3 regions of the Listeria sp. LM90SB2 genome follow, and region 3 is predicted to be linked to each of the others. Evidence: riboswitches for the same ligand, from Rfam matches in the RefSeq annotation. Region 3 holds a riboswitch; each other region holds the start of a gene.
What was found. A riboswitch is a leader RNA that binds a small molecule or an ion and turns the genes downstream of it on or off. The one in region 3 is predicted to bind S-adenosylmethionine.
Positions count from the first base shown of each region.

Region 1: linked by a shared signal. The riboswitch ahead of GL301_RS04350 (5-methyltetrahydropteroyltriglutamate--homocysteine S-methyltransferase) and the one ahead of metK (methionine adenosyltransferase) in region 3 are both predicted to bind S-adenosylmethionine.
Region 2: linked by a shared signal. The riboswitch ahead of GL301_RS12210 (methionine ABC transporter ATP-binding protein) and the one ahead of metK (methionine adenosyltransferase) in region 3 are both predicted to bind S-adenosylmethionine.

Region 1 covers NZ_CP046449.1:891,934-902,585, forward strand. The annotation lists gene GL301_RS04330 (calcium-transporting ATPase) at 1-139, shown strand, start outside; gene GL301_RS04335 (putative cellulose-binding protein LCP) at 591-6,674, shown strand; gene GL301_RS04340 (DUF1294 domain-containing protein) at 6,812-7,069, opposite strand; gene GL301_RS04345 (RidA family protein) at 7,148-7,525, shown strand; SAM riboswitch class I at 7,590-7,687, shown strand; gene GL301_RS04350 (5-methyltetrahydropteroyltriglutamate--homocysteine S-methyltransferase) at 7,782-8,885, shown strand; gene uvrC (excinuclease ABC subunit UvrC) at 8,990-10,090, shown strand; gene GL301_RS04360 (amino acid ABC transporter substrate-binding protein/permease) at 10,260-10,652, shown strand, end outside.
Region 2 covers NZ_CP046449.1:2,463,340-2,473,991, forward strand. The annotation lists gene sufD (Fe-S cluster assembly protein SufD) at 1-350, opposite strand, end outside; gene sufC (Fe-S cluster assembly ATPase SufC) at 369-1,154, opposite strand; gene GL301_RS12195 (Lmo2079 family surface lipoprotein) at 1,494-2,570, shown strand; gene GL301_RS12200 (MetQ/NlpA family ABC transporter substrate-binding protein) at 2,612-3,442, opposite strand; gene GL301_RS12205 (methionine ABC transporter permease) at 3,507-4,181, opposite strand; gene GL301_RS12210 (methionine ABC transporter ATP-binding protein) at 4,178-5,200, opposite strand; SAM riboswitch class I at 5,290-5,408, opposite strand; gene GL301_RS12215 (hypothetical protein) at 5,517-5,705, opposite strand; gene cesK (histidine kinase CesK) at 5,784-6,926, opposite strand; gene cesR (response regulator CesR) at 6,916-7,611, opposite strand; gene GL301_RS12230 (cation diffusion facilitator family transporter) at 7,686-8,561, opposite strand; gene GL301_RS12235 (thioredoxin family protein) at 8,753-9,037, opposite strand; gene gcvH (glycine cleavage system protein GcvH) at 9,122-9,499, opposite strand; gene GL301_RS12245 (arsenate reductase family protein) at 9,540-9,893, opposite strand; gene rodA (rod shape-determining protein RodA) at 10,050-10,652, opposite strand, start outside.
Region 3 covers NZ_CP046449.1:1,710,519-1,721,170, forward strand. The annotation lists gene GL301_RS08425 (tRNA modification radical SAM protein MnmL/YtqA) at 1-18, shown strand, start outside; gene GL301_RS08430 (tRNA 5-(aminomethyl)-2-thiouridylate-methyltransferase MnmM) at 15-593, shown strand; gene asnB (asparagine synthase (glutamine-hydrolyzing)) at 615-2,480, opposite strand; gene metK (methionine adenosyltransferase) at 2,617-3,816, opposite strand; SAM riboswitch class I at 3,923-4,031, opposite strand; gene GL301_RS08445 (hypothetical protein) at 4,238-4,540, shown strand; gene lapB (surface-anchored adhesin LapB) at 4,573-9,711, opposite strand; gene GL301_RS08455 (L-lactate dehydrogenase) at 9,806-10,652, opposite strand, start outside.

The DNA.
Region 1 (10,652 bases), 820 kb from region 3:
ATTACCAGGAGCTCGAGAAATTTTCTCAATCCCAGCATCATTTGGCCTACATGAATGGTCGATAGCAGCGGGGCTAGCACTTGCAGCAGTTGTGATGATGGAGATTATTAAATTAGTTCAGAATAAGTTTTTCAAATAAATTATATAAACACAGAAATCACTCGTTTGGCGGAGGATTTCTGTGTTTTTTCTTTCTATCCAAAATAACTTATGAGAATGATAAGTAGTCATTGCGCAGGTGAAAATTAATAATTAGTTGTTTTATTGGAAAAAGTACTAAAAAGGTAAAAAAACGATGAGATGAATTGTGTATGTGGTGAATTTTATTGGTGAATGGCTCTGTAAAAGGGAAGTGGAGAATCTTTTAAAAATTAATAACGATTCTTCATTTGTTAAATATGTCGGAATTGTGTCGGAAACCGCTTTTTTATATGACGAACTTTTGTATAAAATTCTTATATTCATTCTTTATTTTAAAAACTCATTTTAGTCATATGTACATAGAAGTTTTTAGCAAGTAATATAAGAGTTGCAATGTGATTACACATTATTTCGCAACTATAAAATATACTTTGAGGAGAGAACTCTTTATGATTAAAGCAACTAGAGCACGGCATTACCTCGTACTGTTAATGGCATTTTTCCTAGTACTAGGACAATTAAATTTAACAGCGCTTAAGGTTTTTGCAAAAGAAAATGGGAATGATGAGCTAACTTATGAAGTTCAGTCCAAATTGGCTGAAGATAAAAAATCAGCTGATTTAACCATTAAAGTAACACCAAAAAACGATCAGGTGAAAATCCTTACCATTGAAACACCTGATGGAGAGAAGAAAGAAGGCCAAGAAGTAAGCTATAAAGCCGAAAAAAATGGCACAACTAATTTCTTAATTAATTATCAAGATGCAAGCGAAGAAAAAGCAGAAACTAAAAAATATACTGCTTCTTATGAAGTAAATGATATAGTTTCGGATGATGAAGCAAATAAAGATAATACAACAGAGAAGGTAACTGAAAAAGAAGCTGATAATATTCAACCTCCTTCTACTAAAGATAGTAACAAAAATCTAAAATCACTTAAAGCAGGACAAACAACGGTTGATTTAAAAATACCTGATTATGACCAAACAGCATGGGCAAACGGTGATATTAAAGAAGTAACTGCAACAGTAAACTTTGGCGACAATACTTCTACTGGCAAAAAAGTAAATTTCACTTTACCAGATGGAATGCGTTTTGTTTCTTTGCCAGTGCCGAGCAACTATCAGGCTGGTTCGAATGTAGACAAAGGGGTTTTAAGTCATTTAGGGGCAAGTGATCCACTAGGAATAGCCATTACTTCGGTAAAAGTACCTGATAAAGAAAAAGCATATAATCAAGCCACTTTTGGAACAGTTAGTTATGAGCTAAGTCCAGGAACTGAAAAAGCGAGCTTTACTTTTTCTGTACGAGTAGATGCAGCAAAATATTACGGAGCAGTTGACTTAGCCACTCCAATAAAAACAGAAATTTTTATGGGTGAGACAACTTCACCAGTTGCTTCCGCGGAACAAGCGATTCATGCGGAAGGAAATAAGGTTGTAGGTTATACGAATCAGGATCATGTGAAAACTATGTTCCGAACTTGGTATAGTAATCAAAGGCTAACAGAAGTACTTGCAAGCACAGATACAACAGATTCTTATAACTATACAAAATCTTACTCTGTTGTGAATGGATTAAATAATTTAGACAACCGTGGATCAGCGTATTATCTAGCAAAAAACATAGAGATGACGCTTTATTATCCAGAAGGTATGGAGTTTGTAAACGTTGTGAATCATGGTGGTACGCCTTTAACGGATAATTCCAACCTAACTATTACTAATTATCCAAGTGAAAATAAGGTTGTAGTTGATTGTAAGCAATTAAATTTCAACTCAGCGAATAATTCTATTTACGGAGTCAAATATAAAGTGCCTAAAGGAACGCCTGTTGGAACTTATAGCACTGCAAAAGCGCCACATGCGGTTATCACAACGTATGATGGAGAAGTATTCGAAACCGATGCATTAACTAACAATACTAATGATTTAACTACTTTAGCTCCTCTAGATACTTGTAAAGTAGTTGATACTTCCAATAATAAAATGAATTTATTTTCAGCAAATGGAACAATCAACCCGGATAACGAAACTTGGGCTGGTAGTATCCAAATCGATAATAAAAGAACATCTGGTGTGAAGAAAAATCAAATGTATCACATTGAATTTGATCCTAACTGGGAAGCCTACATGGTCAATATCCCTTTTGATAGCACCATTTCAGAAAATAAAATAACTGATGTTCAATATAAAACAAATTTAAACGACACATTCCGAACGTATGAAGGAGCGCTCACTAAAAATAATAACCAAATGTATCGCTTAGATGCAAACGCAGTGGAGCTTCAAGAAGGTGAGTATTTCACAGAAGTGAAAGCGAATGTGGGAGACTTTTCACCTGGATATCAGAATACAGAAGCTTCGGCTACCTATCGTTGGAACTCAACTGTTTCGTACGGAAAAGTTAAGCCAGGAATTACATCAGTTCAATATAAAGGTTCCATTTGGGATGCTGATGATGAGGCTGAAACAAAATCTTCTGCGACATCAACTTATAGTGTTTTAAATACAGAAAGTACCGCAGCAAATGGTACGGCTGCTTTCTACGATAAAGCTGGTAATGTAGTAAAAACAGCTAGTCCAGGAGAAACCATTAAAACAAAAGCAACATTACTTTTATCAGACTATCCTTATGGGACTAGAACTGTACTCAATAACCCAGAAGTATATTTACGTGCTTTAGAAGGTACAAAAGTTCTGCCTTCTTCTATTAAACTGACAGACCAAGATGGGAAAGATGTTAATTTCTCCATTCAGCAGGAAACGGCAAATAATGGAGATAAGGTTTATGTATTAAAGACAACGGATGTTTCCGTAGGGGCATTTACGGGATACCCGGCTAAGAGTAAATTTCTAAATATCAGTTACGACACAACATTTGATGTAACATTAGCTAAGAGTATCAATATGGATGCACAAGAAGTCCTTGCATGGGGCGGCCCCAATGTTGCTTCCGCAATTGCCAATAATAACTTTTCAGATGTAGGTCTAGATGTTAATAAAAATGGCAAAGACAATGAAAAATTACTTTCTGTTAACAGTAGTACTTTAAGTGTTCCAAAACAAGACACCGTTGCAGTGGAAACTTTCTTGAGCATAGCTGGAGAAGGAGAAAAAGCAGCTTATACTGAAGGCGATGATAGTACAGTTTCTTACTTCACACCAGGAACAGATGCTGAATACACAGTTCAAATCACTAACGCATCTAATGGGGAAGCAACCACTTTTGAACTTTATATTCCAATCCCAAAAACTGGTCAAAACTTCGGAGAAAAATTCCAAAGTGAAGCATTTAAGTGGGACATGAAGTTAAATAGCGCACTTGCAATTAATGACGAACAGAAAAATCAATTTGAAGTGAGCTATGCAACGCAAGCCAATGAAAATAATTATGACTCAACTAGTATTTATACAGAGACAGTGTCAGATTATGAAAAAGTAAATATGGTTCGAATTAAAGTAAAAACGCAAATTAATGCTGGAGAAGCACAAACTTTCAAAGTTCCACTTAAAGTAGACGAAACTTTTGATTCTGCGACGGAAGGGAATAAGATTGGTGAACGTGATGTTTACAATCCTTTCTACCGAGTAATAACCAATACTTTCTCTGGTTCATTATCAGGAACAAAAGTAGGGGCTGAACTTGTCATTGGCGAAGTTTCGGGAACATTATTTAATGACAAAGATGTTAACGGGATTTATGAAAAAGCAAAAGGTGATGAACCATTAGCTAATGAAACAGTGGAGCTTTATAAGTGGAATGATGCAACCTCTAATTATGAACCTGCTAAGAAAGCGGGAGAAAATGTAACTACTAAAACTAATAGTGATGGGAAATACAGCTTTGATTACAATTCTGGTGTAGGCTATGGTAATTATGCTGTGAAATTCCCAGAAAAAGCAGGTTATCAATTTACGTTGAAAAATGTAGGAAAAGATGTCACATTAGACAGTGATGTACCATACAGCGGTGCAGAAAAAGGTTGGAATAAAGAAATTGATCCAACACAACCAAACGCACAATATATCAATGCGGGATACTATGCTTATAATCCTACGCAAGATTTAAAAGTTAACTTAAATGAAAAACAAGTTCAAATGGGTCGCAGCTTAGAAATCACTTTACCAAAAGTAGCTTCAACCACTGGACAAGCTGCCGAAGATACCATTGAACCAAGCTTCTTTAAGAATATTAAAGCAGCAACAAATGGCTACAAATGGACTGTTGCAGATACCAATGTAGCGACAGTACAAACGTTAGCTGATGGATCAGCTGCTGTCGTAGGTGTTTCCACAAACAATAAAACGATTGACGTAACGGATTTAACGATTACAATTCAAGATATTTTTGGTACAGAACAAAGCTCCACAGCTCCAGTATATGTTACTGGAACCGAGGGACAGGTTGCGCAACAAGACGGTTACACTATGGGTGCGACTGACTTTTCGATGGAGTATAAAGAAGCCACTGAATTAACGAAAGCTCAGGCACTAACTCTCGCGAAAACAGCCGCTTTTGAAGAAGTAAAAGATGGTGTTAATTCAAGCGCAGAAGATCGTTTAGATTCAGTACAAGTGAGTCAAACACAACTAGATGCAATAAAAAATGGTTCCAACCAAGGTAGTGTGTATCCATTAACTTACTCGATAACTAAAGATAGCAAAACTGTCTCAGTAACTATTCAAGTAACGGTAGCGAAAGATTTAACAGCGGTGAACGCACATGATTCTACTATTTATATAGGAGATGCATGGGAAGCAAAAGACAACTTTGATAGTGCGACAAATAAAGAAGGTGCCACTGATATAGCGTTTAGCGATGTGACAGTTACAGGAAGTGTGAATACAGCAGTAGCCGGTGTTTATCCAGTGACCTACACTTACAATGGCGTCTCTAAAAAAATTAATGTTACTGTCAAAGCTATAAAAACAGCAGTGAACGCACATGATTCCACAATTTATACAGGTGACACATGGAATGCGAGAGATAACTTTGATAGTGCGCTTGATAAAGATGGTAATTCTGTTGCCTTTGCTGATGTAACAGTGACAGGAAGCGTTAATACAAATGAAACTGGTACAAATACTATCACTTATAGCTACGATGGCGTTTCTCAAACTATTACAGTTACTGTTGTAGAAAATAAAGAAGGTATCAGTGCACATGATTCTACAATCTATGCAGGAGAATCATGGAATGCAAAAGATAATTTCGACAGCGCTTTTGATAAAGATGGGAATGCGGTTGACCTAGAAGACGTTACAGTCACAGAAAAACCAACCGTTGATACAACAAAAGCAGGTGCTTACGAAGTCACTTACAAATATGGAAAAGTATCGAAAAAAATCACTTTAACAGTGAAAGCTAAATTAACAGCAGTCAACGCACATGATTCCGCGATTTACATCGGAGATACGTGGAGTGCAGAAGATAACTTTGACAGTGCGCTGGATAAAGATGGCAATTCTGTCGCTTTTGCTGATGTCGAAGTTAAAGGAACCGTTGATACAGACAAAGCTGGAACATATCCAGTCACGTACACATATGACGGTGTCTCAAAAACAATTAATATCCAAGTAAAAGACATCTTAACAGCGGTGAACGCGCATGATTCTGAAATTTATATAGGGGACAACTGGAATGCCAAAGATAATTTTGACAGTGCCCAAGATAAAGACGGAAACACAGTAAATTGGAATGAAATCAATGTTTCGGAAAATCCAGCAGTTGATTTAGAAACAGTTGGTGTTTACCAAGTGACTTATAGTTATGGCGGTGTTTCGAAGACAATTAATCTGACTGTTCATCCAAGAAAAACAAGTCTAGAAGTCCATGACTCCACAATGTATACAGGAGATAAATGGAAAGCAGAAGACAACTTTGATAATGCTACAGATAAAAAAGGTGACCAAATTCCTTTCAAAGATGTAACTGTAACCGGACAAGTTGATTCTAAAACAGCAGGCACGTATGAAATAAGCTATATCTATGATGGATTGAAAAAAGTAGCACGAATTACTGTAATCAAAAATCAAGCACAAATCACTGTAAAAGATAGCGTCATTCCATACGGAGGAAAATGGGAAGCAGAAGCTAATTTTATAGGTGCGACAAACCGAGATGGTGTAGCAATTCCTTTCTCCAAAATTAAAGTAGATGGTACAGTAGATGTAAATAAAGCTGGTACGTACAAAGTGATTTATACGTATGATCCGAATGAAGGAACAGCGGATGCAGGTAAGAAAGAACTTTCTGTTACAGCTAATATTCAAGTAGAAGCAGAATTTGTAAAACCTATAAAACCAGTTGACCCATCAAAACCAACAGATCCTAAAAAACCATCAACAGAAAAAACACCATTGAAAGTAGTTGATAACAAGCAACATACTGCAACATATGAAGCAGCAAAACCATTACCAAAAACAGGAGACCAAACAAATAATTGGGTAATCTGGACAGGCATTTGCTTGCTAAGTATGAGCATGCTTCTATGGGTGGTAATGAGAGGAAGAAAGAAAAACTATCAGTAAGAGGAACCAACAGATAAAGGAAAGACAATAAGAAGGTAAACTAAATACCGACCAGATTTTTCTGGTCGGTATTTTTTTATCGAGAAATATAGAAGTTAATTGATGTTTTTTTGAGGTAATGCTACTGATTTGTTAATTCAGTACAACCACCAAATCACCATTCCAACAGTCCAAACCATCGCAAGCGGCACTAAAATCCGGAACTTTGGTTTTTGGGTTTTATGGTGAAATAGTTGCATCGACATCCAGCTACCAAACGCCCCACCAAGAAAAGCGGTGAAAAGCAGTACAGATTCAGGTATCCGGTAAGCGTGTTTAATTGCTTTCCGTTTATCAACAGCGAATAATAGAAAAGAAACAAGCGTTATCGCGATTAAATATATCGTTAAAATCATTTAGAAATCCCCCTTCATTGCTAAAACAAACTTTATTGATTAGAATAAAAGCATACCATAAAAGAAAGCAGGGATAAAATGGCAAAAGAAATTATTCAAACATCGTCAGCCCCAAAAGCACTTGGACCATACTCGCAAGCTGTAAAAGTGAATGGACTTATTTTTACATCAGGTCAACTCGGTATTAACCCGGAAACCGGCGAATTAGCAGATGGCACGACAAAACAAGCCGAGCAAGCTTTTAAAAATATAGCAGCAGTATTAGCAGAAGCTGGTTCTGGACTGGACAAAATTATTAAAGCAACTGTTTTCTTCAAAGATTTAAATGAATTTAAGGCCGTGAATGAAGTGTATGCGACATTCTTTTCTAGTGATTTTCCCGCGAGAAGTGCTTTCCAAGTAGCAAAATTACCGCTTGATGCTGCAATTGAAATCGAAGTTATCGCAGAAGCATAAATATTCAGAAATAAATTTGACAACCACAAGAAATAAACGATATAATAAGAACCAATTACATAGCAACTTATCAAGAAAGGTGGAGGGTTCTGGCCCCGTGAAGCCTTGGCAACCGGAAGTTTCACGGTGCCAAATCCAGCAGGTAACACTGACAGATAAGGCACGCGAATCAGGTAAATTACTCTTTCCCTTAAAAGCTGTCTTTTAAGGGAAAGTTTTTTTATACATAAAAATAATGAGAATTGAGGCGAAGAAAATGAATCAACTAGCACCATTTTATGCAGATCATGTGGGAAGTATATTAAGAACAAAGGGAATTAAGGACGCACGAGAGAAATTCCAAAGTGGTGAAATAACAGTCTCAGAGTTGCGCAAAATCGAAAATACAGAAATTAAATATATCGTTGAAAAACAGAAAGAAGTGGGCTTAAAATCAATCACAGATGGCGAATTTCGTCGTGCGTGGTGGCATTTTGACTTCTTGGAAAATTTGGACGGGGTAGAAGGGTACGATGCGGCTGGAGGTATTCAATTCAGCAAAGTCCAAACAAAATCACATTCGGTAAAAATTACCGGACCAATTGACTTTACGACACATCCATTTATAGAAGATTTTATTTTTCTTAAAGAGGCTGTGGGTGACAAGCATGTCGCGAAACAAACTATTCCAAGCCCAGCGATGCTTCATTATCGTGGGGATATAGAGTATCAGCCTTATTTAGATGATGCGGAGAAGTTTGCCAAAGATTTAGCTGTTGCGTATCAAAAAGCGATTCAAGCATTTTATGATGCCGGTTGTCGGTACTTGCAATTAGATGATACGTCGTGGAGTTATTTATGCTCTGATGAACAGCGTGAAGTCGTTCGCCAGAGAGGTTTTGACCCAGATACTTTACAAGAAACATATAAAAATCTTATCAATGATGCTATCAAATATAAACCAGCTGATATGGTCATTACGATGCACATTTGTCGTGGGAATTTCCGCTCCACTTGGATTGCAGAGGGCGGCTATGGCCCCGTTGCAGAAACGTTATTTGGCAAACTAAATATCGATGGTTTCTTTTTGGAGTATGATAATGAACGTTCTGGAGATTTTGCGCCACTAAAAAATGTCACCCGTCCAGACTTGAAAATCGTTCTAGGCTTAATTACATCCAAAACAGGTGAATTAGAGGACGAGGCAACCATTAAAGCACGGATTGAAGAAGCGAGTGGAATTGTGCCTCTAAGCCAGTTGCGCTTAAGCCCGCAATGCGGTTTCGCCTCGACAGAAGAAGGCAATATTTTGACGGAAGAAGAGCAGTGGGATAAATTGCGATATGTTGTCCGGCTTGCGAAAGATATCTGGGGCGAATAATAAATGAGGAGAACTAGCCGAAGAGTTTGTGCTAGTTCTTTTTGTGTCTTTACAAAAAGGATGACTAGGGATAGAATAGATGTTCTAGAAGGAGGGGGAGCCCTTTGGACGATAAATTACAAAAGAAATTGACCTTATTACCTGAATCACCAGGTTGTTATATTTATAGAGATGAAAATAATGAAATTCTTTATATTGGTAAATCTAAATGTTTGAAAAACCGTGTAAAGTCTTATTTTCATAGCAAACAAATTGGGAAAACTGCAAGACTTGTTAGGCAAATTCGAGATTTAGAATTAATTATTACAACCTCCGAAAAAGAAGCTTTACTACTCGAAATGATCTTAATTCAAAAATACCAGCCACCTTTTAATATCCAGCTAAAAGAAGGAACGAGCTACCCATATATCAAAATTACGAACGAAAAAAATCCGCATATCGAAGTTGTGTTTGAAGTAAAGCGAGACGGCGCGCATTATTTTGGTCCTTATCCAGGTCGTTTTTCCGCAAGACAAACGGTGGACCTAATTGAAAAATTGTTTCCACTTTGTCGATGTGACGGTAAGCCAGGACGACCATGTTTGTACTACCATCTTGGATTATGCTTAGGTCCATGCCAAGCCGAAATTGATCCGGCAGTTTATAAAAAACAGATCCATAAAATTAGTCGTTTTCTTGAAGGCGACGTGAAAAATGTGAAGGATAAACTACTGGGGGACATGTTAACTGCAACCGAAAATCTTGAATTCGAAAGGGCGGCAGAACTTCGAGATAAAATACACGCTATTAATGAGACAATCGAAAAGCAACATATTATTTTTCCTGGCCTAAAAAATCGGGATATCATTGGTTGCTATGAACAAGATAACCATTTAAGTGTCTTCGTTTTCTTCGTTCGAAATGGCGCAATTAATGGAAGTAAATGGCACGTTTTCCAAATTGAAAAATCCCTTCAAGAAGATTTAGCCAAATTTCTCAATCAATTTTATGAAGATCCTAACAACATTCGACCAAAAGAGTTGTTAATCGCTGAAAAAATAGATAAGAGCTTACTGAATGAGCAGCTTAGAAAAGCTTGTTTATTTCCACAAAAAGGCGGTAAAAAGAAACAAGTAGACCTGGCTATCGAAAATGCGAAAAGTGCTTATATTGCATACGCAAAAATGAAAGAATATGATTTTGAAAAGCAAATAACCAATCAGTAGAAGCTAATTCATAAGGGTTAGCTTCTTCTCTTTGTTGTGTTGAAAATCTTATCTTAAATAACTATGGTCAATAACCTACCCTTATGGTAAAATCTTACGAGTACGGAAAAAATTTATGCTACATAAAACATTTAATTAAAGTTAAACACATATAGAGGGAGGACACAATATGAAGAAATTTTCACGCTTCATACTAATGATGGCAATCGCTTGTGTTGCCGCATTTATTTTCACAGGAAACGGGTTAAATGCAAAAGCTGCGGAAGAAACTTACTTGATTGGAACAGACACAACCTTTGCACCTTTTGAATTTGAGAAAGATGGAGAACATGTCGGAATTGATATGGACATCCTAAAAGCAATTGCAAAAGATCAAAATTTTAAATATGAAATTAAAGCAATGGGATTCAATGCAGCGGTACAAGCACTAGAAGCTAACCAAGTAGACGGTGTTATCGCTGGGATGAGTATTACAGACGAACGTAAGCAAAAGTTTGATTTCTCCGATCCATACTTTGATTCTGGTGTCGTTATGGGGATTTTGAAAGATAACGACGAAATC
Region 2 (10,652 bases), 750 kb from region 3:
ATAATATCTGTGAAAATAACGCCTTGGTCAACTAGTTCTTGTTGCAACTGAAGTCTCGCAGGTCTTTCATCCATTTGAACGTAAAAATTGGCTTCTTTATTATCTAAATCAACTAAATTCGCTACTTTTTCCGGTAGAGTTTCATTCGTTACGCCTTCTTTAAAAGGTATAAACGTCTCAAACTTTGTGAAATTCCAGCGAGTAATTTTTGTTTTATCCACAAAAGGCAAGTCCAGTTCCCCGTAGGCTTTAAAAGCATTGCGACGGATATCTAAAAACCAATCCGGTTCATTCGCATTACTTGAAAAAGCGTGGATAAAATCATCTTTAATCGTCATATTTTCTGCCATGATTTTAACCTCACTTCCTTATTGTTGGTCTACTGCTTCTTCTTCCTCAAGTTCGATACCAAGCTCTTGTTTAATCCAGTCATAACCTTCTGCTTCTAAACGTTTCGCAAGTTCAGGTCCGCCTTCTTTTACTACTTTACCTTGCATCATTACGTGAACAAAATCTGGCGTGATGTAGTTCAGTAAACGTTGGTAATGGGTAATGATTAAGCAACCGAATCCTTCGCCGCGCATTTCATTTACACCTTTAGAGACAACTTTAAGCGCATCGATATCAAGACCAGAGTCAATTTCATCTAAAATCGCTAATTTTGGCTCGATCATTAATAATTGCAAGATTTCATTACGTTTTTTCTCTCCGCCTGAAAATCCTTCATTTAAATAACGTTCCGCCATTTCTTCGTCCATATCTAAAATATCCATTTTGGCATCTAGTTTGCGGATGAATTGCATTACTGGAATTTCGTCGCCTTCTTCGCGGCGGCTATTGATTGCTGCACGAATGAATTCAGCGTTTGTAACACCACTAATCTCACTTGGATATTGCATCGCTAAGAAAAGACCAGCACGAGCGCGTTCGTCTACTTCCATTTCGAGTACATCTTCCCCGTCAAGCGTGATTGTTCCTTGTGTTACTTCATATTTTGGATGCCCCATAATAGCTGAGGACAACGTAGATTTACCTGTTCCGTTCGGTCCCATGATAGCGTGGATTTCGCCAGTTGAAATTTCCAGGTTAACACCCTTCAAAATTTCTTTTCCTTCTATTTCAACATGTAAATCTTGAATCTTTAAAGTTGCCATAAAAAAGTCCTCCCTAGTGTAAAATTTGCATAATCCTAGTTTAGTATAATTCTAATCTGATTACAACTATAAAAACCAGTATTCTTCGCATTCTCCCCTTCATTCTACTATTAATAAAGGTTTTTTACCAGTTTTCTAGCATTATCACTGTTTCTATTTTATTTGAGAATCCGTCCCTAAAAAAATACAACGTGTCATACCAATAAATGAAAGGGATTTTTCATCCTAAAAAAGGGATTGTATATCTTATTTATATATGGTATTGTTGTAACGTAACAAAATTGCAACATAATAACTTTTTTGTAATAAACGATTACTTATTGAAGGAGAATTTAAAATATGAAGAAAGCAATAATGGCTGCGACCATCTTTGTATTGCTTTTAGCCACGTTATCCGGGTGTAGCTCCCCTAAATCTGACTTCACTGCCGCCTTGCAAAAAACAGCTGAAAACCGACAATATACAACAAATGTGACATTCCAAGTAAATAACCTCTCAGAAAGTTACATAAAAAAACTTGGTCCTGAAATCGACTTAAATCAACTTAAAAAATCGAACATCCAATATAAAATTTCTGTTGATAGTGATTCCGCATCTTCCTACAGCGCATCTTCTATTCACTGGAAAGGAAAAAAACCACTTGATTTAACAATACATGCACTTCAAAACAGCGATGACGGAAAAGCTTATATTCCTGTATCTGATTTCTACGACGCTTCTGATAGCATCTCCAGTTTATTACCGGATTCAGCAGCTAGAATTTTCAACCAGGTACTAGATCAAAACAAAGACTTGGAGTCGAAGTATTTAAACCTATTCGAAACAATTCAAAATTTTTCCAATCAAACAATTGATACAGAAACTGTAGACCGCCAAGCAAAAGTATTGAAAAAAATGGAAGAAACTGCCGGCATTGCGATTTATAGTTATCTAAACGACCTAGATGACCAACACTTCACTTCAAAAGATAATGGTGACATCGTCCTAAAATTATCTAAAAACGAGATTAGCGATTTAGTTAATTCCGTTATCACCAAACTTGATGATAACGGAAGTGTTGTAGCACTTATTGGAGAAATTGACGGTAGCACTCAAAAAGCAGCAAAGAAAAAATGGAACAATGCTCAAAAAAGTATCCAATCATCCTTAAAAGCTCTAACAGAAAACAAAGCACAAACATTAGATTTCAAATTAACATTAACTCCTGACAGCAAAAAAGGATTTAGTAAAGCGATTATCACTACTAATTTTGAAGATACCAAAACAAAAGACTTAATGGACTTCACAACAACGATTGATATGCTAGACTACGAAAAAGTTCCTCCAATGCCAGAAGGAAAAGAAATTGTATCCAAAAAAGAATTGGATAAAGCCATTTCCGATGGACTGAAATTATATTTAAGTAGCGCTCAATAAAAAAATCCTTTTACCGAAACGGTAAAAGGATTTTTTCTATTTTATTTATCCACTGGAACAACAGCGCCGTCCCATTCTTTCGTAATGTAATCTTGAATTTCTTTTGAATGAAGTACTTTTACTAGCTCTTTAATGTTTTTATCATCTTTTTTCTTTTCTGTTGTTACAACGATATTCGCATAAGGAGAGTCTTTACTTTCGATTGCAATAGCGTCTTTAGAAGGGTTTAAGCCTTGATCTACAACAAAGTTAGAGTTAATCGCTACAACGTCGCCTTCTTCGTTATTGTAGGCAGTCATCAAGTAAGCTGGATCAAAATCGTATTTGAATTTCAAGTTTTTCGGATTGTCTTTAATATCATCAAAAGTTGCATCCTGTGGTTTCACGCCATCTTTCAGCGTTAATAGTCCGTTATCCACAAAAATACCAATAACACGCGGCCAATCAGATTTTGAGTTAGAAAGTAAAACTTGCGCGCCGTCTTTTAGATCTTTAATGTCTTTAACTTTTTTAGAGTAGATACCCATTGGTTCGATGTGAATCGCGCCAACATCAGCAAATTTGTAGCCTTTTTCTTTTTCTTCTAGTTCAAGATATGGTTTATGTTGGAAGTAGTTAGCATCTAAATCGCCTTCTTCTAGCGCTTTGTTAGGCATAACGTAATCTGTATATTTAACAATTTTCAAGTCAATCCCTTTATCTTTTAAAATTGGTTTTGCTTGTTCTAAGATTTGGGCATGTGGTGTATTGGACGCACCCACTACCAATTGGTTATCGTCTTTACTAGATGAAGCTTTATCTGAGGAGCCACCGCAAGCTGTAAGTACTAAAACTAAACTTAATGTGAAAATGAAACCAAGAACCTTTTTCATGAAATTCTCTCCTTTTTTGCGGGGATTCCGCGTTTTTTTATATAAATTTCTTCATATACATTGGTTAGCGTTTGTCGGTTCGTTTTGTTAAGAAGTCGCCGATAAACTGGAAAATAAAGACGATAATTAAGATAATAATTGTCGCAAGTACTGTTACATCAGGTTGTCCACGTTGGAACCCTTCAAGATAGGCAGTATTCCCAAGACCGCCAGCGCCAATGACACCAGCCATCGCGGTAAAACCAACGAGCGAAATTGCTGTCACTGTGATACCGGAAATAATCGCTGGAAGTGCTTCTGGGATAAGTACTTTACCAATAATGGTAAACATATTCGCTCCCATAGATTTGGCTGCTTCGATAACTCCTTTGTCCACTTCACGAAAGGCAATTTCTACCATCCGACCATAAAACGGAGCAGCAGAGATAATCAAAGCTGGAAGTGCCGCTTTCGGCCCAATTACAGTTCCGACAAGCGATTTTGTCATCGGTAATAGTAATACAATTAAAATAATAAAAGGAATCGAGCGGAACACATTGACTAAAATGGCTGTAATCCAGTAAAGAATGCGCGCTCCGGCATGTTTTTTATTGTTAGTTAAAAATAGTAATAATCCTAACACAATCCCGAGTAAAAAAACCGCAAATAATGAAACAAGCGTCATGTATAATGTTTCTTGTGTTGCGACCCACATCATTTGAAAATCAACATTTGGAAATAATTCTTGTAATTTCGTCATCGTTCTAACACTTCCGTTTCTACTTTAAGTTGACGTAGCTGTGTTAGACTCGCATTTATCGCATCTTCTGTACCTAAAACTTGTACATAAAGCGTTCCGTATGCGCCATTTTGCGTTTGCGTTAAGTTCCCGTGGAGAACATTTAGCATAACATCATTTTCTTTTGCTACTTGAGAAATGACTGGTTGAGTTGCATTTTCGCTCATAAAGAGTAATTTAACAATTTTTCCTTCTGCATAATTATCGAGTAATAGATGGATTAATTCTTCTGTTTCGTCTGAATCGGTTACTTGGCGGACGAAGCGCTGTGTTACTTTTTCTTGTGGATGACGGAAAACATCTAAAACATCACCGAGTTCAACAACTTTTCCGTTTTCCATTACTGCGACGCGATTACATATTTTCCGGATAACGTGCATTTCATGGGTGATAACGATGATAGTTAAATGGAGGCGTTTGTTAATATCTAGGAGGAGTTCTAAAACTTCATCGGTAGTTTGTGGATCTAGTGCGGAAGTTGCTTCATCACAAAGCAATACTTTTGGGTTGTTCGCCAGTGCTCTTGCGATACCGACACGCTGCTTTTGACCGCCGCTTAGCTCAGATGGATAGGCATTTTCTTTTCCTTCCAAGCCAACAAGGCGGATGAGTTCATTTACTCGAAAACGTCTTTTTTCACCTCGTACACCTGCAATTTCTAGTGGAAACGCGATATTTTCTGCCACTGTACGTGACCATAATAAATTAAAATGTTGAAAAATCATTCCAATTTGCTGACGAGCTTTTCTAAGCTTACTACCGCGAATCTGGCTAATAAGTAAATTGTCTACTTCCACCGTCCCGGCACTCGGTAGTTCCAGTCCGTTAAACATCCGGATTAGCGTACTTTTACCAGCTCCAGAATATCCAACTACTCCAAAAATCTCGCCTTGTTCAATTTCTAAATCGACATGGTCGACTGCGAGAACTTTATTGTTTCTGGACGTGTATTCTTTTACAACGTTTTGTAACGTAATCATCTCTATCACCTTTTCTACATTCTGATATACAAAAAAACCTTTCTGCTGATGAGCAGAAAGGCAGCATTTTTTCAAATGGACTAACTTCCTTCTCATCTTTCAGAACAATTAGTTGTTCTGCATGACTTAGCACCTTAAACACATAATGAATTATTGTTTAGGTTGCTGGGTTTCACAGGGCATTTCCCTCCACCACTCTGGATAAGATTTCTACATATTATTAAATCACTTCATTTGTGACTATAGTGACGTTTCTTGTTTTTTCATATTACCTTGTCTAGTAGACTTTGTCAATAACTTTCTCACTTATGTTAATTTATTTGTAAGTTATTTCACTAATAATACTATTATCTGTCTGTTCATTCTGACTAGCCATTTGAGAGGCTATTTTAATTTGGGCCCTATTTTGATATTTGAGTTCGCTATTATTAATTTGAACTATGTACATAAATACCGCAATAACCGTAATACAAGCAACAACAATTAAAACAATATGTTTTTTCATTTTCCTCTCCTCCGTGATTTATATTCTACAGAAAGAACATAAATCACGCGGAAAGAAACTTTTAAGAATTGTTAAAGATTAAATTAGTGGCAGTTTAACGATAAAACTGGTTTGGCGTTTTTTACTTTCTGCAGTAACAATTCCGCCATGTTTTTCAACAATAGATTTAGCAATCGCAAGGCCTAATCCGGTTCCAGTCGTCGTCCGATTTTTATCTACTTTGTAAAAGCGCTCGAACAAGTAAGGTAAATCGACATTAGGAATTTCTTCACCATAATTCGTTACGCGCACAACAGCCATATTATCTTCTTTCTTAGCACTAACATCAATTTGTTTGTTGCCTTCTCCGTATCTAAGGGCATTCGAAAATAAATTCTCAAATAAGCGCATGATTTGGTTGCCATCACCGCCAATAATTAGTTTGTTAGCATCAAAATGTTCGACAATCTGCATATTTCGTTCTGCAGCTCGCCCGTCGTACTCCGCCACTAATTGCCGTAGCAACTCAATAATGTCTAACTCATCTTTCTTTAGTTGGTAATCCACGCTATCGAGCCTTGTATAAGAAAACAAATCATCAATAAGTTTGTGCAAGTGACGCGCTTTCCCGTACACAAGCTCGGTGTAATAACGCAGCTCAATTTCATCGCGATAACGGTCTTCATGTATATAACTTAAATAGCCTAAAATGGATGTAAGTGGTGTTCGCAAATCATGCGAAACATTCGTAATCAAATCATTTCTGGCTTGCTGGGCCTGTTCTTCCTGCTGCATTAATTTTTTCTGCCGTTCCCGCATATTTTCGATGTTACGTTCCAGTTCTTGAATTTCCGGCACAAAACTTTCTGTGTCAACTGGCTTCCCGTCGTTAAGCGCAAAATTAATCGTACGCAGTTGTTTTTTCAAAATTCTTTGACGCATCAAACGATAGAAAAAAGCAAAGAATAGACAAGCTATTAAAAAGATAATCAGAAATTTTAGCGACATCATCCAAAAAGATTGCATGATTCGCGTATATTTATTCGTTCCAAATAATTGAACAATAGCTTGTGACACTTCCCGTAAAAACAAAGAATCATCCCGAATGGAAATGCTCCATAAATAAATAGTTTGGATGGTAATCAACGCCAAAATCCAAGAAACAGCTGCAAAAAAAGTCGCCTGCCAAACATTCATCACATGGCTAATTTTCGTAAACAACAGTTCCAGTTTAGATTTCAATTTTGTACCCTACTCCCCAAATAGTCTTAATCACATTTTCTCCACCCATAGCCTCGCGTAACTTATCACGCAAATTACTAATATGGACCATTACTGTCTTACTCGCTCCAAGGGCCTTTTCTTGCCAAATCTTCTCAAAAATATATTCTGAACTAAAAACGCGCCCTGGCTCACTCGCTAGTAAAAATAGAATATCAAACTCAGAAGTCGTCAAATGAAGTTCTTTGCCACTAACAGTTACAACGTGAAGGCCACGGTCAACTACTATCGGCCCAATGATGACTTTATCTTGACTAACAGGCTCTGCTTGACTCATTTGCTGCATTCTTCTTAGAATAGCTTTCACGCGTACAGAAAGCTCTAATGGATTGAATGGCTTGACCATATAATCGTCCGCACCTGTTAAAAGACCCATGATTTTGTCGTTGTCTTCAGCCTTGGCACTAAGCATTAGGATGGGAGTCAAAATCCCATTATCTCTCATTAATCGGCATACTTCTAAGCCGTTCATTTCAGGCATCATAATATCTAGTATCACTAAAGTTGGCTGTTTTTCTTGAACTAAACGCCATACTTCCGCACCATCATAAGCTTGATAAATCGTATATCCTTCATTTTGTAAATATAATTTTACTAAATCAACAATTTCTTTGTCATCATCAGCAATTAAAATAGAAGTTGTCATACTCATTGTCCTTTCCAGTCTTATTTCTACCTATTGTAACACTTTAGCAACAAATCGAATAGAAAGAGCTCGGATTAAATTCTGGTAAGAACCCGTTCTTCTTCCGGCTCTAAGTGGATAAGGACTTCCGCTTTAGCATAAAAATTCATAATCTCTGCCTCAATTTCGTCACATAGCGAATGAGCACTTTCAATCGTCATCGATGAAGATACAACTAAATGAAAATCAATATACTCTTCTGCTCCTGCCCGTCTCGAGCGAAAATCATGAAATTCAATAAATCTTGCTTTATGAGCCAAAATAATTTGCTTGATAGCCTCTTCTTCGTCCGCAGACAAGCGTTTGTCCATTAATGGAGGGAAAGACTCTTTTAACAATTTATAAGCCTCATACATGATATAAAACGCCGTTAAAATCGCGATGACAGGATCTAACCAAAGCCAGCCGGTTATGTATACAAGGAACAAACTAAGCGCAATCCCAAGCGATGTGAACACGTCTGTATATAAATGTAATGCATTGGATTTCATCGCTACTGAATTAGCTTCATCAGCCGCTTTTTTGATGATACGAGACACGATAATATTCACGATAGCGCCAAAAAGCATTACCATAATACCAAGCGCTGGAAAACGAATTTCGTGAGGATTTACAAGTTTATTAACTGATTCCACAATAATCCAAATCCCCGCTACAAAAATAAGTAAAGTTTCAATGGTTCCCGCAATATTCTCTGCTTTTCCATGTCCATATGGATGGTCTTCATCGGCCGGTTGATTAGAAATCCGAATCGAGAAGAAAGTGATGATTGACGCAAATAAGTCCATGGACGAGTGAATCCCTTCCGAAATCACTGCCACAGAACCTGTAAAAAAGCCGACAATCAATTTAAGTACAACAATAACAAAATTACTACACACAGATAAAATAGTAAGATTAGAATGGTTCATAAAAAAGCCTCCGATATTTTATGTTTCACTAAAAATTTCTCTTTATAAAACACTAATTTAACAACTCGAATTATCTTACCACAAGCAGCCAAATTGTGTCTATAGCAACGTTTTTAGTTAAATACAGTTCTATATCGGGAGCGAAACTTTTTTGCTCCAGGGCAAAATTTAACACAGAAAAAATCCCTGTATTACTCACTATACAGGAATTCAAAAATGGCCGTTGCATCATGTAATTGGTAGCTTAAATCGGCCGGTTGACCGTTCCTAAATTTAACTAGCGCCGGGACTGATGTAATTTCAAGATTTTGCGCAATATCAGGCACATAATTTAAATCTACTTTCACAACTTCTGTATGAACCTCGTCCGCTTCTAAAACCACATCCACAAGGCGGCTTGCTATTTGGCAGCTACCACACATCGGAGTAAAAAAGAAAACAACGAAGTCCTCCCCGTTTTTTTGCGCCGTCCGCAAACTTTCTTTTTCCCAAATTTCCAGGAAAAACGCCTCCTATCAAAAAAGACCAGCTTCGGTTATCCCAAGCCGGCCTCCTAAAAATTAATCTAATACTTTTTCGTAATCGTCACTTGATAAAAGAGCCTTTACATCCGCTTCTTCTACTTCTTCAAGTTTTAAAATCCAGCCTGTATCGTATGGATTGCTATTAATTAATTCTGGTTCATCTTCTAATGTTTCGTTAACAGCAACTACTTTACCAGTTACTGGTGCATAAAAATCAGATACTGTTTTTACAGACTCAATGCTACCAATAGAGTCGCCTTTAGCTACAGTGTCGCCAACCTCTGGCAATTCAACAAATACGATATCCCCTAATTGATCTTGAGCAAAGTCCGTAATCCCAATAACATAACTACCCTCGTCTGCTTTCACCCATTCATGTTCTTCTGTGTACAATAAGTCTTTTGGTAAACTCATTTTCAAAACTCCTCCTTTTTCGTGCAATTATCTATATTGACTATTTCCAAGTTGCTTCAAATTCTTCTTCTTTGAAACCAAGCGTCACTTCTTTGCCGTTCGTAGTTAGTGGGCGTTTGATTAACATACCGTCTGATGCAAGTAACTTATAAGCTTCTTCCGGCGAAAGTGTATCTAATTTATCTTTCAGTCCAAGTTCGCGGTATTTAATACCACTTGTGTTAAAGAAACGGCGGATTGGAAGCCCGCTTACTTCATGCCATTTTTGTATTTCTTCCGCAGTTGGCGTTTCTGTCTTAATATCTACTTCATTAAAATCAACATGCTCATTTTCAAGCCATGCTTTTGCTTTCTTACAGGTGCTACATTTTGGATACCAATAAAAATTAATCATTTTGCCTCTCCCTCCGATTGCATTCTACTACTATCATAGTGCATTTTTTCCGAAAGTACAAATGGCAACACTTAGAAAAAAACAGAGCATTTGAAAGCGTATTCATTCGTGGTTTTAAAAATACAAAAGCCATTTTCGACTTCTGTATTTTCTTTTTTAAGACGCGTGATTTTCTTCTTTCACTTCAAACATCGATTTTTTAAAGTTAAACCTTATCCCGAGCACCAGGCCAACAGCCATCATGTTCCCGAGCAAGGCGCTACCACCGTAACTAATAAACGGAAGCGGGATACCTGTAATTGGCAGCAAACCAATATTCATACCAACATTTTCCAGTACGTGGAACATTAACATCATTACAACCCCCGTACAAATGTAAGAGTAAAACGGTACGCCAACATCCAGCGCCACACGAATAATTTGATAAATTAATAAGAAATAAATTGCTAATAAAATACTAGCTCCAATAAAGCCATAATCTCCGGCTACAATCGTAAAAATAAAGTCATTGTGATTTTCTGGAATTGCAATGGCATCATATCCCGCACCGTTCCCAGAAATCTGACCAGAACCAATTGCCGTCATCGCTCGCAGCACTTGATAACCCCCGCCTTGAGGATCATTCTCCGGATTAATCCACGTCGTAATCCGCTCAAATTGATAGGGTTTGAAGCCTAGACTCGTCAGCCAATTTTGGTGATAAATAACCATCCAAATAAGCGCCGTCCCAATTGCCGCAATCGAGCCAAAAAGTGGCAC
Region 3 (10,652 bases):
GAAGTGATTTCTGAATGAATTTAAGAGGCATTCTCCCCTTCGCTCATGATACGCTACGAAAAGTAGTTCGTCCTGGTGATTATGTGATTGACGCCACTTGTGGTAATGGACACGATACGCTTTTATTAGCGGAACTTGTTGGTATTAATGGGCATGTACTTGGATTTGATATTCAACAAATGGCTGTTGATGCGACGAAGGCTCGTTTAGAAAATGCGGGTGTTTCTTCGCAAGTGGAACTCGTTTGCGCTAGCCATGCACGTATCCCTGCGTACACATCCAGACCTGTTCGCGCCGCTATTTTTAATCTTGGATATTTACCAGGTGGCGACAAAGAAATTACAACAACCGCTGATTCGACGCTAGAAAGCATTGGTCATTTAATGCAGCTGCTCGAAGTTGGTGGCGTCGTTATTCTCGTTATATATCACGGCCACCCTGCTGGAAAAATCGAAAAAGATGCTGTTGTGACTTTTTGTGAAGCAATCCCACAACAAGATTTCCACGTTTTATCTTATCAATTTATTAATCAAAAAAATGATGCCCCATTCGTCATTATCATCGAAAAAAGAAAACCTAGACAGGCTAATTAATAGCTTTGTCTAGGTTTTCTTTTATTTTCCAAAATCGTATTTATCTGCTACGTATACATCATACCAAATCATGAAAATAACAACTGTCCAGATTTTACGACTGTAGTCGAATTTACCGGCACAGTGATCGTCTAGTAATCCTAGAACGTATTGTTTGTTAATTAAATGATCTGTTGGTGATTCTTTAATGATGTTTTTAACCCAAGCGTTCATTTCGTCTTTTAACCAGTGACGAATTGGTACTGGGAATCCTAGTTTACGGCGGTTAAGTACGTGTTCTGGTACAAATGTTGCTGCCGCTTTACGTAAGATATATTTTGTTGTTCCATTGGTTGTTTTCATTGTATCTGGAATATTTCTTGCCACATTGTACACTTCTTTATCAAGGAAAGGTACACGGACTTCCAGCGAATTAGCCATCGTCATGCGGTCAGCTTTGAGAAGAATATCTCCGCGAAGCCACGTATGAATATCAATGTACTGCATTCTTTCTACAGGATGATAATTCGTTGTTTCTGCATAAAATGGATCTGTAATGTTCGTATAGTCATGACCAGCTTGATATTTTGGAAGTAAAATTTGTTTTTCTTTTTCCGTGAACATTTTGGCGTTTCCGATATAGCGTTCTTCCATCGGAGTGGTTCCACGTTCTAAGAAACTTTTACCACGCATACCTTCTGGCATAATGCGCGCCACGCTATTTAGCATTGATTTAAATACGCTTGGCATTTTGTTAAACATCGCAAGGGAATTCGGTTCGTTATAAATGTTATAACCACCGAAAAGTTCATCTGCACCTTCACCGGACAATGCAACCGTTACTTGTTTGCGCGCTTCTCTTGATAAGAAGTAAAGCGGAATAGCAGCTGGATCAGCAAGTGGATCATCCATATGCCAAACAATTTTTGGTAATTCTTTCATATATTCTTCAGGTGAGATAACATAACTAATGTTTTCTACGCCAAGTTTGTCTGCTGTTTCTTTTGCGACATCGATTTCACTGAAACCATCGCGTTCAAAACCAACAGAGAATGTTTTGATTGCAGGATGATATTCTTTAGCAATCGCAGCAATAATCGATGAATCAATACCACCAGATAGGAATGAACCAACTGGTACATCAGAGCGCATATGCATTTTTACAGAATCGTACATTACGTCACGCACTTCTTTAATCCATGCGTCTTCTGATTTAGTTACTGGTGCAAAAGATGCTTTCCAATAAGTAGTAATTTCCATTGGTTGACCAATTTTCTTCGTGAACTGATGTCCTGGTTCTAAACGTTTTACATTTTTAGTTAAGGAATCTGGTTCTGGAACGAATTGGTAAGTCATATAGTTTTGTAATGAAACTTCATCCAATTCTTTTTCTTTTAAAGCATGTAGAATGGATTTCTTTTCAGAACCCATGAACAATTTGCCATCTTCTTCTGCATAGAAAAATGGTTTAATGCCAAATGGGTCGCGTGCGCCGTAAACAAGTTCTTCTTGTTTATCCCAAATAACGAAACCAAACATCCCACGAAGACGTTCTGCTGTTTTTTCTTTGTATTTCGCATATGTAGCGATAATTACTTCGGTATCACTTTCGGTTTCAAATGTCATTCCTTCAGCAACTAATTGCTCACGGAGTTCCACATAGTTATAAACTTCTCCATTAAAAATAATCCAGTAACGTTCATTTTCATACGTTAACGGTTGATGACCGTTTTCTACATCAATAATACTTAAACGGCGGAAACCAAACTGCACGTGATCATCTGTGAAGTATCCTTCATCATCTGGCCCACGGTGCGTAATCATACTGTTCATTTGTCTAAAGGTTTCTTTATCAGCGCCAGTAATTTCTGTAATGCGGTCATGTACGCATCCTACAAATCCACACATGGTAACATTTCTCCTCTATATAGATAATCATTTTATCTTTTTTTCACAACGTCTATCATATCATAACTAGACTTTCTTTGCACTGTTTAGGAAAGAAAAAAACCGAACATTCCTTACAAGAAATGTTCGGTTAAGCTTATTTTACGATTAATTTTTTTAAGGCTTCTGCTTTATCGGTTCTTTCCCAAGGTAAATCAAGATCGCTACGGCCAAAATGACCAAATGCAGCTGTTTGACGATAAATTGGGCGACGCAAATCAAGCATATGAATTATCCCAGCTGGGCGTAAATCAAATAGCTCATTAACGCCATCAATTAATTCTTGTTCTGAATAGTCACTTGTTCCATATGTGTCAATCGAAATGGAAACTGGACGAGCAACTCCGATAGCATACGCGACTTGTACTTCTACTTTTTTAGCAAGTCCTGCAGCAACGATATTTTTAGCTACATACCTTGCAGCATAAGCGCCCGATCGGTCAACTTTGGTCGGATCTTTACCGGAGAACGCTCCCCCGCCGTGACGCGCATAACCACCGTATGTATCCACGATAATTTTACGCCCAGTTAAGCCCGCATCGCCAAGAGGACCACCAATAACAAAGCGACCAGTTGGATTAATAAAGTATTTCGTATCTTCATCTAAGAAAGAGGCATCAATCACTTCTGGGAAAAGGTACGTGTGCAAGTCTTTTGCGATTTGCTCTTGCGTAATGTCCGGATGATGTTGCGTCGAAACAACAATTGTATCAATCCGAACTGGTTGATTAAATTCATCGTATTCCACCGTTACTTGTGTTTTCGCATCGGGACGCAAGTAGTCTAATTTATTTGTTTTACGTAATTCTGTTAACTTACGTGCTAAGCCATGTGCTAAAAAGATTGGCAGTGGCATTAATTCTTCTGTTTCATCTGTTGCAAAACCGAACATTAATCCTTGGTCTCCCGCTCCGATTGCTTCAATAGCCGCATCGATTTCCTTACCACTTCTTGATTCTAGTGCTTCGTCGACTCCTTGCGCAATATCTGGGGATTGTTCATCAATCGCTGTTAAAACGGCACACGTTTCTGCATCGAAACCATATTTTGCACGTGTATAGCCGATTTCTTTAATTGTATCACGCACGATTTTAGGAATATCCACATAAACAGAGGTGGTAATCTCACCTGCTACTAATACTAAACCCGTTGTCACAGTAGTCTCACAAGCGACACGTGCGTCCGGATCTTTTGAAATAATTGCATCTAAAATTGCATCAGATATTTGATCTGCAATTTTATCTGGATGTCCATCAGAAACCGATTCTGATGTAAATAGATGACGGTTCTTAGCCAATTTATTTTCCTCCTTCAATTCTCTCCAAATACGTCTCATATAAAAAGCCTCTCTCTATTTTGCACAAAACGCGCACGAATAGAGAAAGGCTATAATTATACCTTTGCTCTCATCGTTCAGAAGATAATACTCCTGCAACAGATTAGCACCTTTCACTTATATGTGTAGGTTGCTGGGCTTCAAAGGGTCAGTCCCTCTACCGCTCTGGATAAGAGATAAATTTTAATTCTAAGATAGAATACCATAAACTGGTGCCAGATGCAATAATAATTCGGTTTTGTGTTATGATAAAACAGTCATCTATCCGCTAAAATTAGCTGAAAATTAGCGTTCATTATTTTTTCACTTATCATTATTTGTAACCTGTGGTATGATAGATGGATAAAAAAGATGTTTTACTTAACTAAAGGAGATTGTAACTATGAGTTTAATTCCACTATCCTTGATTATTTTTCTTGGATTTTTAGCAGTTTTATGTTTATTTGATTTTGTTTTTCGTTTATATTGGTTTAAATATTTCCTAGCAACTATGGGACTAATTGCAAGTGGTGTGGTATTTTTCATTAGTTTTTACGGCGGCGGGATGTCCCAAACAGAAATAGCTATTGCCATATTCATCGGTTCATTCGGTGAATATGTTGTATCTCTTATTATTAGCCTCGTTCGTTTTATTTCCAGAAAGTCAAAAAAACCTAAACAAAAGAAAAAAGCTAAAACAGCCTAAAAAGCTAGCGACATGTTTGTCGCTAGCTTTTTTTATTTGCGTCTAATAAGAACAAGTGAAGTGGCTAAAAGGAACATACCTACGATAACTGGAATAGTTGATGTTGTATCACCTAATGCTGGGATGCTTTCATTTGTAGCGGTAGTATTTTGCTTGGTAGGATTTACCGTTATATTGGCGTTTCTATCATTTGTCCCATTGCTGCCGTTATTCGTATTATTTCCACCATCATCTGGTGTCGGTGGTGTCGGCGGCGTCACTTTCTCTTCTACTGTGAGGCTTACATCGATTGTCTTAGCTTTATTCCCGTCTGCATCTACTGCATTTAAGTGGATAGTATATGTTCCTTTTGTTTTCAACATATTTGGATCGAAATCTGTCGTGATTTTAGAACCATCGTCCGTTGTAGCATGAATGTCTTGTAAAAATTCCGTTACCGTTTTATCTGTTCCAACAGGATAACTAATTTTCTTATCTGCCGTAATGATTGGCGCGGTAGTATCCTTTACATGAATAGTAATTTCTACAGGTGTGGCTTGGTTCCCTGCGGCATCAACAGCATACAGATGAACTAGATAATCCCCTGATGTGTTAACAATTGCAGGGTTATAATCGGTGGTTATTTTGGAACCGTCATCTGTATTGGCGCCAATTCTTGCAAGTAGTTGTTGTTCGGTCATTGGTACACCACGCTCGTTTGTTATTTCTCGGCTGGTTGTTTTTATAACCGGAGCGATAGTATCTTGAACTAGCACATTAATTTTAAGTGGCAATGCTTTGTTTCCACTTTGATCCGTTGCTTGGAGTAAGACTTCATAATTTCCTGTTTTTGTTAAATCGATTTTCGAAAAATCAGAGCTGATTGCGCTGTTGTCACTTGTTGCGGCATTAATATCGGTGTAGAATGCTTGCTCTGTTTTTGTAATGCCTCTTTCGTAAGTGATTGATTGGTCAGCTGTGATGATGGGAGGAATGTTATCTTCTACTTTCATTGTCACTTTTACGGGCGTTGCTTTATTGCCACTTGCATCCTCTGCATTTAATGTGACTGTGTAGGTACCAACCGTATCAAGATCTTTACTATTAAAATCCGTTGTTATTGTAGAGCCATCATCTGTAGTTGCTTCAATATCTGCTAAAAAATCCGCTTCGTTTTTATTGATAGTTCTTTCATAGGTGATTGTATTTAATGCATTGATAATCGGTCCTTTTGTATCTACCACGGTGATAGTAACAGTTACTGGATCTGCTTCGTTGTTGCTATCATCTTTTGCATTTAATACGACTTTGTAAGTTCCTTCTTGCGTAAGGACAGTTGGGTCAAAATTGCTCGTGATGGTTGATCCATCATTCGTCGTTGCGTGGATATCTGTTAAAAATTGAGCAGCAGTTTTGGTTGTTCCTTTTGCGTAGGTTATCGTTGTATCTGCTGTGATAATTGGTTTTTCTGTATCAGCGACAATGACGGTAATAGTGACTGGATCTGCTTTATTGCCACTTTCGTCTTCTGCGTTTAGCGTCACAGTATAACTTCCCGCTGTATCCAGATTTACCGCTGTATCAAAATCACTTGTAACTGGTGTGCCGTCATCCGTTTTAATAGCTAAATCTAGGAAGAATCCTGTTTCTTGTTTCTTTTCGCCGCGTTCATACGTAATGCTTGTGGCACTAGATGATATTACAGGTTTTTGCGTATCTTGCACAATAACAGTTACCTTGACTGGCAAAGCATAGTTCCCATTTTCATCAATAGCGCTTAACGTCACTTGATAAGTCCCTACTTGCTTCAAACTATTTGGGTTGAAGTTAGAAGTTACTGCTGAGCCGTCATTCGTTGTTGCATTTACATCCGTTAAAAAGGCAGCTGCAGTTTTCGTGGTTCCTTTTTCGTAAGTGATAGTTGTATCTGCTGTAATAACTGGTGGTGTTGTATCACGTACGGTAACTGTTACGGTGATTGGGTCAGATTTATTGCCACCTGCATCTGTCGAGTTAAGTGTGACATCGTAATCCCCCGGTCTATTTAAATCTACTACCGTTGCAAAATTAGAGGTGATTGCCGAGCCATCGTTTGTAGCAGCATGCACATCTGTTAAGAAATCAGTAGCAGATTTGGTTATGCCTTTTTCGTAAATAATCGCTTCATCTGCTGTAATTACTGGAGCAATGACATCTTTAACTGTGACATTTACTGTTCTTGGTATTGCTTGGTTTCCGCTAATATCGTTTGCCTTTAATGTGACTGCGTAGACTCCTGGTGTATCAAATTTCACTTGATCCGCAAAATCACTTGTAATCGTTGCTGGTTCATCTGTTGTTGCATGAATATCAGCCAGAAATTGTGCTTCTGTTCGTGTATTTCCCTGGTTATAACTAATCGCTTCGTCTGCACTTATAATCGGTGCTACCGTATCTTCTACTGTTACAATGACATAAATGGGATCAGATTGGTTGCCCGCTGCATCGGTAGCTTCCACTAAAACCGTATAATCGCCTGGCGAATCCATTCTCACCATCGTATCAAAATTGGTTTTAATCACCGCTCCGGCTTCCGTTTTTACATTTACATCGTTTAAAAATTGCTCTTCTGTTTTCTTGGTGTTTATTTCATACGTGATCTTGTCGTCAGCTGTCACAACTGGCGCTTGTCTGTCTACTGTGAACGCTTTTTCTGAGGCTTCTGATGTATGACCAATTCTGTCAGCCGCTGATACTGACAAGGTATAATTGCCATCATTCAATGTAGAGAGATCAATTGGAACTGGCGTTTGAACTCGAATGGTAGCACCACTCTCTTCCACACCTTGTTGGATAATAAGTCCATTCGCGTCTTTAATTGCCCAGTTGATTTTATACACGCCTGCGCCATTAATATCATCTTCCGCAACGACAAGAGCGGTTGTTGGATTGTACGGTTTCATGTTTACAGAAATAACTTTCGGACTTCCAACATCAACTACAGCGACACTTACTTTCACATCTTTCGCTGTATATCCACTCGCCGGGTCAAGTGATGCAGTCACATAATAAACACCTGGCGCATTCCAATCAACCGGGTTTTCAGGGTCTTCTGTTAGTTTAACGTATTTAGGATCGATGGACACGTTATCCATGGTTTCTGCATAAATATGAAAATGCCCTTCACTTCGAACATCTGTTAAGGATGTATACTTCCCAGCTGCTAGAGCCACACTCGTCACATCGATTACTGCAGTTTCATCAGCTGTCGAAGTCATAAGTGTAATTTCCTTACTAATTACAGCTGTTTTCGTTCCTTCTGTTCGCTTAATTGAAGCATCTACAGTTATTTTCTCATCATCTACTGCGGTAACTACATAAGTCACATTGTTAGCACTATCTAAACCATTAAATGCATGAATAGCATTTGCAGGAACTACTTCACCAACTTTAAAAGCTCCATGGCTATCTGCGTAGCTTTTCTCTAGTTTTGGGGTCTCAAGTGGGTGAAGCAATTGGATATTTCGTGTACCAGTGGTTTTATTTCCACTACCTGGCAAATATTCAATTTGATAAAGTTGCTGTTGTACGCCTACAGTATATAAATCAAACGTATTTTTAGTGATAGATTTTGTTATATCTGATGAATCAATTCCAGAGTATGCTTTCACCCCTTCCAGTTCATCAAAATCTGCACGACGTTCCCCTTGATAAAATGCTAAAATTGGATTACCTGTATCAAGCACTGGAGCTGGTTGCAAATTAAATTCTGCAAAAATCATCGCTCCATTCGGGTTCACATCATAGGTGTTCGGGTACTCTACATTTTGGATATATCCATCATTATTTAATCCGTCATAGCTAAAGAAACCATCTACTTTATTGCCGACGCCATTAATAATAGTGGTCAATGAATTATGTTGATTCGTTCTTAAAATCTGGCTATCCGTTACGTTCAAATCATTTCCAAGCGCTAAATAATATCCGTTATTTTTATTCAATGGCTCACTGCCGAAAATGCTTTCTTCTGCGTGTGTACTACCCCCTAAAAGCAGACCTTTTCCTTCACTGTAAATCACACTGTTTAGCGTTGTAGAGGAGTTCATCGCCATTTTTTTCGTCTCAACTACTTGTTCTGACGCGATATTAACAAGCGCGATATACCATGTGGTGGGGGTTGACATGACCACAAACACATTCCCATCGCCACGATCTTCCATAAATATATAAGGAGAAGAATTTGCTAAAATTTCAGGAACAGAATCAAATAAAGTAATTTCTTTATAATTATTTTCTGATTCACGAATAGACATTTTAAGTTGGTTCGCACCATTTACATCTGCGTTATAAGCCATTAGACCTTTATTATCGATTTTAAGAACATCGGTCCTTTGATATTTGGCCCAGAAAGTGTTATCTAATGGGTTAAATTCATTTTTAGTAATCGATAATGAAGCTGGTTCTAAAGTATACCGAATAAACTGTTTCCCTTGAGCAGCATACCTAGCTGAAGCTGACATGATTAATGTGTTACCTTCCATTTGAATATCCATAAAATAGGCATAGGTTAGATCTGATCTTGATGGAACACCGTAACTAACGTATGATTTATGGGCTATTTGAAAGTTACCATTTGCATCAATTGATTTTACAATTAATGTACTACCACCACCAGAATCACCGTAATAATTGACTACTTCCCCGCCAACATAAAAGGCAGATTTACTCGAGTTGGTTGTAATCGATTTATACGAACTAAACCATTTGTCAGCTGCATATTGTGAATTGTAATTACCGTCCTCATAGTTAACAACACGTGCCCACTCCACTTTTTTTGTGGTTCGATCGACACGCATTATAATCCCTTGATCACGGTTTGGAATTTTATTTAATTGCCCATTTTCATTTAAAATGGGGGTTCCTTGTATGTACTGACCTTGCACTGTTCCAATCAAAATAATATCACCATCTGAGGTTAATTCAAAATCCTCATCAATCGATAATTTCCCGTTACTTTGATCACTAATTGACATGTCTACCTCAAAATTAGGCAAAACTTTCCCTTCTGCAGATTGAAAGCGATTATCCGAAATTTCCGGTGAAATATCATCTGGAGAAATATCTCCCACCGATTTTGCTTCTGCTTTCATTCCAGTAAGACAAATTAATGCTAGCAAAAAAATCATCATACCTGTAAAAAATTTACTTTTCATTCATCCCCATCTCCCTTTTATAAACCCCCATTTGTTTTCCCCATTTCAAAAGCTATTGCCATTTTATTCCCCTATTTTCTCCATGGCAAACTAATTATTCAATTAACTGAAAAGCTGTTTTAATAACTTCAGCTGATGCATTAAAATTAGCCACTTCATCTGTAGTTAGTTTCGGTTCTAAAATATCTATCACGCCATTTGCACCAATGATTGCTGGTTGTCCGATGTACGTATTTGTTTTTTCGGAAAATACAGCTAATGGAAAAACTTGTTTAGCATCTGTTAAAATCGCATCGACAATCCCCGCTGCAGCTGTGGCTATTCCAAAACTCGTCCAGCCTTTACCCATCAAAATATTCCAACCACCACCACGAACTGCATCTTTTAATGCTGGTAAATCAAGTGGTGTTGTTGTTTTATAATCCGTGATGCTTACCCCGCCAATTTTCACCGTAGACCAAGCAACGAATTGTGATTCACCATGCTCGCCAAGAACGTATCCTTCCACACTCTTTGGATTAATATGTAATGCTTCTCCTACTACTCGTCTCATTCTTGCTGTATCAAGTGATGTTCCCGTCCCAAATACTCGTGAATGATCAAACCCAGATAATTTCTGAATAAGCATCGTAATCACATCACATGGATTCGTAATATTCACAAAAATCCCTTTAAACCCCGATGCGATAATTTTTGGTACAATCTCAGCCACTGACCGACTTGTTTCAACGAGCTCTTCCATACGATCCTCGCGCAGTAACGTTTCTGGACCAACAGCCATGACAATGACATCGGCATCACCTAGTGCGCTCCAGTCATTCGAAGTTATTGTAGTATACGAATTCGTCATCGAAGCCATATCGCGCAGTTCTAACGCTTCACTTTCTGCTTTAGTTTCGATTTTATCTATTAACACAATTTCATCACAAATCCCTTGAGTT